2 regions of the Mesorhizobium sp. WSM4307 genome follow, and region 1 is predicted to be linked to the other one. Evidence: riboswitches for the same ligand, from Rfam matches in the RefSeq annotation. Region 1 holds a riboswitch; the other holds the start of a gene.
What was found. A riboswitch is a leader RNA that binds a small molecule or an ion and turns the genes downstream of it on or off. The one in region 1 is predicted to bind thiamine pyrophosphate.

Region 1 (3,201 bases):
CACGGTGGCGAAACCTTCCATGTCGGGCATCTGCGGCAGATAGCGGACGGTTGCCGAGGGCTGGCGGAACACCTCGCCATCCTGCGGCTCGATCAGGCCGGCGGCGATCTTGAGCAGCGTCGACTTGCCGGACCCGTTGCGGCCGACCAGCGCGATCTTGTCACCAGCCGAAGCGGTCAAGGCAGCGCCGTCGAGCAGCGGTGTGCCGCCAAAGGTCAGTTTTATCCCGTCGAGATTGAGAAGGGGCGGGGCCATGTCAGCTTTCAGGTAGTGGATACGGATGCGCGAGCAGCAGCGCGCGGCCGTGGCCGAGCGCGATTTCGAGGCGGCCCTTGACCTCGTTGGAAATGGTCAGCGACGAACCGAAGGCCACCTCGACCTGGTCGAGCGGCCATTTGGCGCCAGTGACGGTCAGGCCGACAAGCTCGGAAAAGCCGAGGATCGAAAACAGCGTGCCGTCGGCATAGTCGAAGCCAGCCGTTCCCAACGCCAAGGGTACGCCTTCCTGGGCGCCGCTGGTCAACAGCACCTCCATTCCGGCCTCGGCCAGGCGCAGGGCGAGCGCCAGATGCAGGAAAGCGTGGTCGGCGCGCTTGCCGCCGAACGCGCCCGCCAGCACCAGGCTGGTCGCGCCACGCTCGATGGCTGCGGCAATAGCCAGTTCACCGTCGGTCTTGTCCTTCTCTCGCGGGAAGGTCTGGCGGGGCACCGCGGCGAGATCGTCAGGCAGGTCGGCCGGCACGGAATCGAAATCGCCGACCCACAGTTCCGGGATCAGGCCCAGCAGCCGCGCATGGCCGATGCCGGCGTCGGCGGCAATGACGCGCGAGCCTCCGACCTGGCGGTCGAGCCGGGGCGTGCGGATGAGATCGCCGCCAAGCAGAATGGTGAATGTGCTCATATCTGGTGGCCTGTACCAGCCCGGCAGCGGAAACGGAAGGCCGGCAAACTGCCACTTGCGCGGTTCCCCGACCCGGCCTATGTGTCAAAACGCTCTAACGGGGTGCCGGACGCGATCTTCGCGGACCGGCTGAGAGGCAGTCTCGCCAACCCGCTGAACCTGATCCGGTTTGTACCGGCGGAGGGATTAGACGTTTCGGATAGTCCGACGCCTCAATTCCTTTCAATTCGAACGAAGGAGGCGCCGATGCGCACGCTTTTATACGCTCTTGTCTCGACCATGGCCGTGGCGCTGTCCGGGCCGGCCTTGGCCAAGGACAAGCTCACCGTCTACACCTATGAGAGCTTCACCGCCGACTGGGGCCCAGGCCCGGTGGTGAAGAAGGAATTCGAGGCCGAATGCGGCTGCGACGTCGAGTTCGTCTCGGTCGCCGATGGTGTGGCCCTGCTGAACCGCGTCAAGCTCGAAGGCGCGTCGACCAAGGCCGATATCGTGCTCGGCCTCGACACCAATCTCACCGCCGATGCCAAGGCTAGCGGGTTGTTTGCCCCGCATGGCGCGGTCTCCGATGTCAACGTGCCGGGTGGCTGGAGCGACGATACTTTTGTTCCCTTCGACTACGGCTACTTCGCCGTCGTCTATGACACCGAAAAACTGAAAACGCCGCCGAAGAGCCTGAAGGAACTGGTCGAAGGCAGTGCCGACGACAAGATCGTCATCCAGGATCCGCGCACCTCGACGCCGGGTCTCGGCCTGCTGTTGTGGGTGAAGTCGGTCTATGGCGACAAGGCGCCGGAAGCCTGGGCCAAGCTCAAGACGAAGGTGCTGACCGTGACGCCGGGCTGGAGCGAGGCCTATGGCCTGTTCACCAAGGGCGAGGCGCCGATGGTGCTGTCCTACACGACCTCGCCGGCCTATCACATGGTCGCCGAGAACACGGAGCGCTACCAGGCCGCTTCCTTCGAGGAAGGCGAATATCTGCAGATCGAGGTCGCCGGCATCACCACGACCGGAGCCAAGAACCCGCTGGCTGCAAAATTCATCGCCTTTATGACCGGGCCGAAATTCCAGGATGCCATTCCCGAGACCAACTGGATGTTCCCGGCAGGCAAGACCGACAAGCCGCTCAACCCGGCCTTCGACAAACTGGTCAAGCCGGCCAAGACCCTGCTGTTCAGCCCCGAGGAGGTCGCCGCCAACCGCAAGGCCTGGGTGGATGAATGGCTGGCGGTGATGAGCAAATAGTTTGGCCATATGATCGAAAGATGAGTGCTCTACGGCGCCCCCCTCTGTCCTGCCGGACATCTCCCCCACAAGGGGGGAGATCGAATGCTATCGGTGATTTCGCCAATCGCCGACGCTATAGGTATGAGCGAGGCGCTGAAACAGCCAATCTCCCCCCTTGTGGGGGAGATGTCCGGCAGGACAGAGGGGGGCGCCAAGGAACGCAACCTTCTATAAGTGTCGCTATGCGGAGACTGGCGGTCGATCGTGCAACGCGCTGATCCCCGCGTCAGCGCTGGCATCATTGCGCTCGGCGCGATCACGCTGCTGATCGGCGGCGCATTCGCGGGTCTGCTTGTCGAAGGCGCCCATGATTTCTCGGGAGCCTGGGCGGCCTTCGATCCTTATCTGCTTCGCGTCGTGCGCTTCACACTCTGGCAGGCCACCCTCTCGACCCTGTTTTCGGTCATCCCGGCGCTGTTCGTGGCGCGCGCCCTGTCGCGGCATCCGCGTTTCTTCGGCCGCGCCTTCATCCTGCAGCTCTTCGCCGTGCCGCTGGCACTGCCGGCGATCGTCGCGGCGCTCGGCATACTGGCGCTGTACGGCCGTGCCGGCTATTTCGCCGGCCTGTTCAGCGCCGTCGGCGGCCAGGGTTGGCCAGGGATCTATGGCTTGTCCGGCATTCTCGTGGCCCACGTCTTCTTCAATCTGCCGTTAGCGACCCGCCTGTTCCTCGAGGCGCTGCAGACGATTCCCGCCGACCAGTGGCGGCTGGCAAGCCAGCTCGGCATGGCGGCGCGGCCGGCCTTCCGGCTGATCGAATGGCCGACGCTGCGCGCCGCTCTGCCGGGTGTCGCCGGGCTGGTCTTCATGCTCTGCATCACCTCCTTCACCATCGTGTTGACGCTCGGCGGCGGCCCGGCCGCGACGACGCTGGAGGTCGGCATCTACCAGGCACTGCGCTTCGATTTCGACCCGGCGCGGGCGGTCGCCCTGACCTTGCTGCAGATCGCGCTGACCTTTGTCATGGTGCTGGCATTGACGCGGCTTGGCGCCAATGTCGTCGGCGACACCAA
Region 2 (3,201 bases), on a different contig from region 1:
AAGGCCCAAGGATCGAGACGAATTCGCCGGCACCGACGCTGAGCGAAATGTCGGCGAGCACGTCGAGGCCGCCAAACGCCTTGCGCACATGCCGCAATTCGAGCCGGCTCATCGCCCCGGCCCCTTCCCTGCCGGCTGGCGGTCGATCCGTTCCCAGGGCATGGCGAGGCGCTGCAAGAGCGCCGTCAGCCCAAACAGGATCAGCGTGAGTGCGGCACTGACGCCGACCGCGGCCAGCACCAGATCGGGGCGGAAATTGTTCTTGGCGTTGAGCATGTAGATGCCTAGTCCCTTGGCCGCACCGGCATATTCGGCGAAGATGGCGCCGACCACGGCATAGGTGATGGATATCCGCAGGCCGGCGAAGAAATACGGCAGTGCCGAAGGCAGCCGCGCCAGCACGAAGACACGCCAGCACCCTGCCCCCATGGCGCGCAGCATCTGACCGATCTCCACCTCGGTCGCCTCGTAGCCCTGCACCAGAGCCACCAGCATCGGGAAGAAGGTGACCAGCGCCACCAGCATGATCTTTGGCGTCAAACCGAAGCCGAACCACAGCACCACCAGCGGCGCGATGGCCACCAGCGGCAAGGTCTGGCTGACGATGAAGACAGGAAACAGCGCCCGCCGCAGCGGCTGGAAGAAGTCGACCAGCATAGACAGCGCGAAAGCGGCGCCGAGCGAGCAGGCAAAGCCGATCAGCGTGGCGCGGATGGTGGGAATGGCGTTGTCGATCAGCGCCTCGCGATTGAGCATTGCCTGTTCGAAGACGCGCGACGGCGCCGGCAGGATCGTCGGTTTGATGCCGGAATAATTTGCGTAGAGTTCCCAGGCCACGAGCAGCAACCCGACCGACATCACGGCCGGTGCTGCCTTGGCGAAGAGACCCGCGAGCTGCCGCGGGCGGCTTGACGACGATGAGACCACGAGAGGATAACCTTGACGGCCGCGCGACGAAGGCGCGTTCTGTTCAGACAGCGGTGGGGCTGTTGGCGGAAACCGTGACGTCAAGGGTTACGTGGCCGGCGCCCGGCCCGAAGCGGCAGAAGGCTTCATTCAGCGCCGAAAAGATCGCGCCGGTATCGCCGCGCAGTTTGGTGCAGAAGTTCTTGGAGCGATCGTAGACGCCGGACCGTTTCAGGAAATCGATGCAGCCATAGATCTCATCCATGTGGTCGCCGGTGCCCATCACATAGAGCGAGAATTGCGCCGCCGCCGGCTGGCCGGTGGCAGCAGCATTGCGCACGGCGGTGATGGCGGCTTCCTTGCGCGGCCCGAGCGGCCCGACAGGCCCGCCAAACGCGTCGGAGCGGCAGATCGGATCGTCCGGCTCGCCGGGACAGCCGCGCGAAATGGCGGCCGACAGCACGCAATGCTTGCCGCTCCGCGCCGCCGCCACGAACAGGTCGCGCAGCGCCGGGAACAACACTTCGGGTGGCCCGACCAGCAAGGTCGAGATGTCGTCGGTCTCGATACGGAGCCTGTCCCGGTAGGGGTCGAGCGCGCCGAGCGCGCCCAAGATGACACCGACGAAATCGTCGGCCATGGGATAAAGGGAAATCTGTGCGCCTGAAAACATCGCCCGCCTCGCTCCGCTGGTATTACCCAGATCAGCTTCTAGGGTCTGTGGGCTTGCCGCCCCCGTCTCAGCCCCGACCGTACGGAGCACCCCTGTGGATGAGCGCGTTAAAGCACCATTCGAACGGAAGGGAAAGCCGTTTTTTCAGCGCACCGGGCCAAAAGCGTTGCACCAGCAACACCGCAAACGGCATGGATGGGTCCGGCGGCAGCGGCCGGTCAGTGACTGTAGACCCGAGCACGCCGGCTTCGCCCGATACGGTCGATCCGGCAATTACCAACAGCACGACCATCGCGCCGGGCGACATGAACTCCGATGCGGATCGCAATTGCCCGACCAATCCGCAAGGCGCGCAGTCCGATGCCAACGGCAACGCGACGGCCCCCACCGTGAACGACAACAACTGCGGCAAGTAAGTGATTGCCCAAACTGAAAAAGCCGCCGGACATCCAGCGGCTTTTCGATATCATTCCCAACGATGCGTTTGCCCAATCGTTAGGATGCGGCCTTCTCGCGAACCGGCAGCTTCCAGCCCGGCCTGACGAAGTGGCAGGTGTAGCCGTTTGGATATTTCTCCAGATAGTCCTGATGTTCGGGCTCGGCATCCCAGAAGGCACCGGCCGGCGCGACTTCCGTGACGACCTTGCCTGGCCACAGGCCGGAGGCATCGACATCGGCAATGGTATCTTCGGCGACGCGCTTCTGCTCGTCGCTCGTATAGTAGATCGCCGAACGGTAGCTCAACCCGACATCATTGCCCTGGCGGTTGCGCGTCGTCGGGTCGTGGATCTGGAAAAAGCGCTCCAGCAGCGTGCGATAGCTGATCACGGCCGGATCGAAATTGATCTCGATGGCTTCGGCATGGGTGCCGTGGTTGCGATAGGTGGCGTTGGGCACATCGCCGCCACTATAGCCGACGCGCGTGGAGATGACGCCGGGATAGCGCCGTATCAGATCCTGCATGCCCCAGAAACAGCCACCGGCAAGCACTGCGCGTTCGGTCGAAGTCGCCATGTCACGTCTCCTCAAAAAGCAATTCCAGCTCATGCGAGCGTTTCCCGCCCGGAATTGCGCAGATAAAATTGGATTTCCCAATAGATGGGCATTGTCGTCCGCTTCGTCCAGTCGCGTGGAAACAACGCGGCCATGAACGAACGATATCACGACGCGATCGGGGATCGAACCGTTTCAGTTGGGCGGATACTGGGTCGGGCTGTCGACGGCAAGCTGCGGATAGAGCGTGCCCGGCGGAATGGCAGCAAAGCTGATTGCCAAAGGCGGCGCCGTGCGCGACCAATTGAAAAGAACGGTCTTGACCGGGAGGTTGCCCAGCCATGTCCGCAACTGCGGCGGCACGCCATGTCCTCGCCAAACCATCAGCATGCCGTGGTCGCGCAAGCGCTGCCTGGTGATCCAGGGCGCCAACCGGGTGTCAAGATCGGTGAAGATCGACGGCTTGTCATAGGCATTGAGGCCAGCCAGCAAGGCCACCTGGGTATCGCCGCCGACAATGTCGAGCCGGCCGGGCGCCGCCGCGTGCCAGACCGCCTCGGCCTCGTCCGCGATCGGCTCCGCCGGCCAGCAGACGGCGTCCAAGCGCCCCCGCACATTGCAGCCCGTCC

Region 2: linked by a shared signal. The riboswitch ahead of FJV83_RS10230 (YkoF family thiamine/hydroxymethylpyrimidine-binding protein) and the one ahead of thiB (thiamine ABC transporter substrate binding subunit) in region 1 are both predicted to bind thiamine pyrophosphate.

What each region holds. Positions count from the first base shown of each region.
Region 1 is NZ_VFTB01000017.1:124,596-127,796, forward strand. Features, by position in the region: gene FJV83_RS32495 (ABC-F family ATP-binding cassette domain-containing protein) at 1-255, opposite strand, end outside; gene FJV83_RS32500 (thiamine diphosphokinase) at 257-901, opposite strand; TPP riboswitch at 990-1,104, shown strand; gene thiB (thiamine ABC transporter substrate binding subunit) at 1,148-2,146, shown strand; gene thiP (thiamine/thiamine pyrophosphate ABC transporter permease) at 2,393-3,201, shown strand, end outside.
Region 2 is NZ_VFTB01000004.1:31,134-34,334, reverse strand. Features, by position in the region: gene FJV83_RS10240 (ABC transporter ATP-binding protein) at 1-112, opposite strand, end outside; gene FJV83_RS10235 (ABC transporter permease) at 109-927, opposite strand; gene FJV83_RS10230 (YkoF family thiamine/hydroxymethylpyrimidine-binding protein) at 971-1,579, opposite strand; TPP riboswitch at 1,570-1,683, opposite strand; gene FJV83_RS10225 (hypothetical protein) at 1,678-1,995, shown strand; gene msrA (peptide-methionine (S)-S-oxide reductase MsrA) at 2,075-2,593, opposite strand; gene FJV83_RS10215 (glycosyltransferase family 39 protein) at 2,768-3,201, opposite strand, start outside.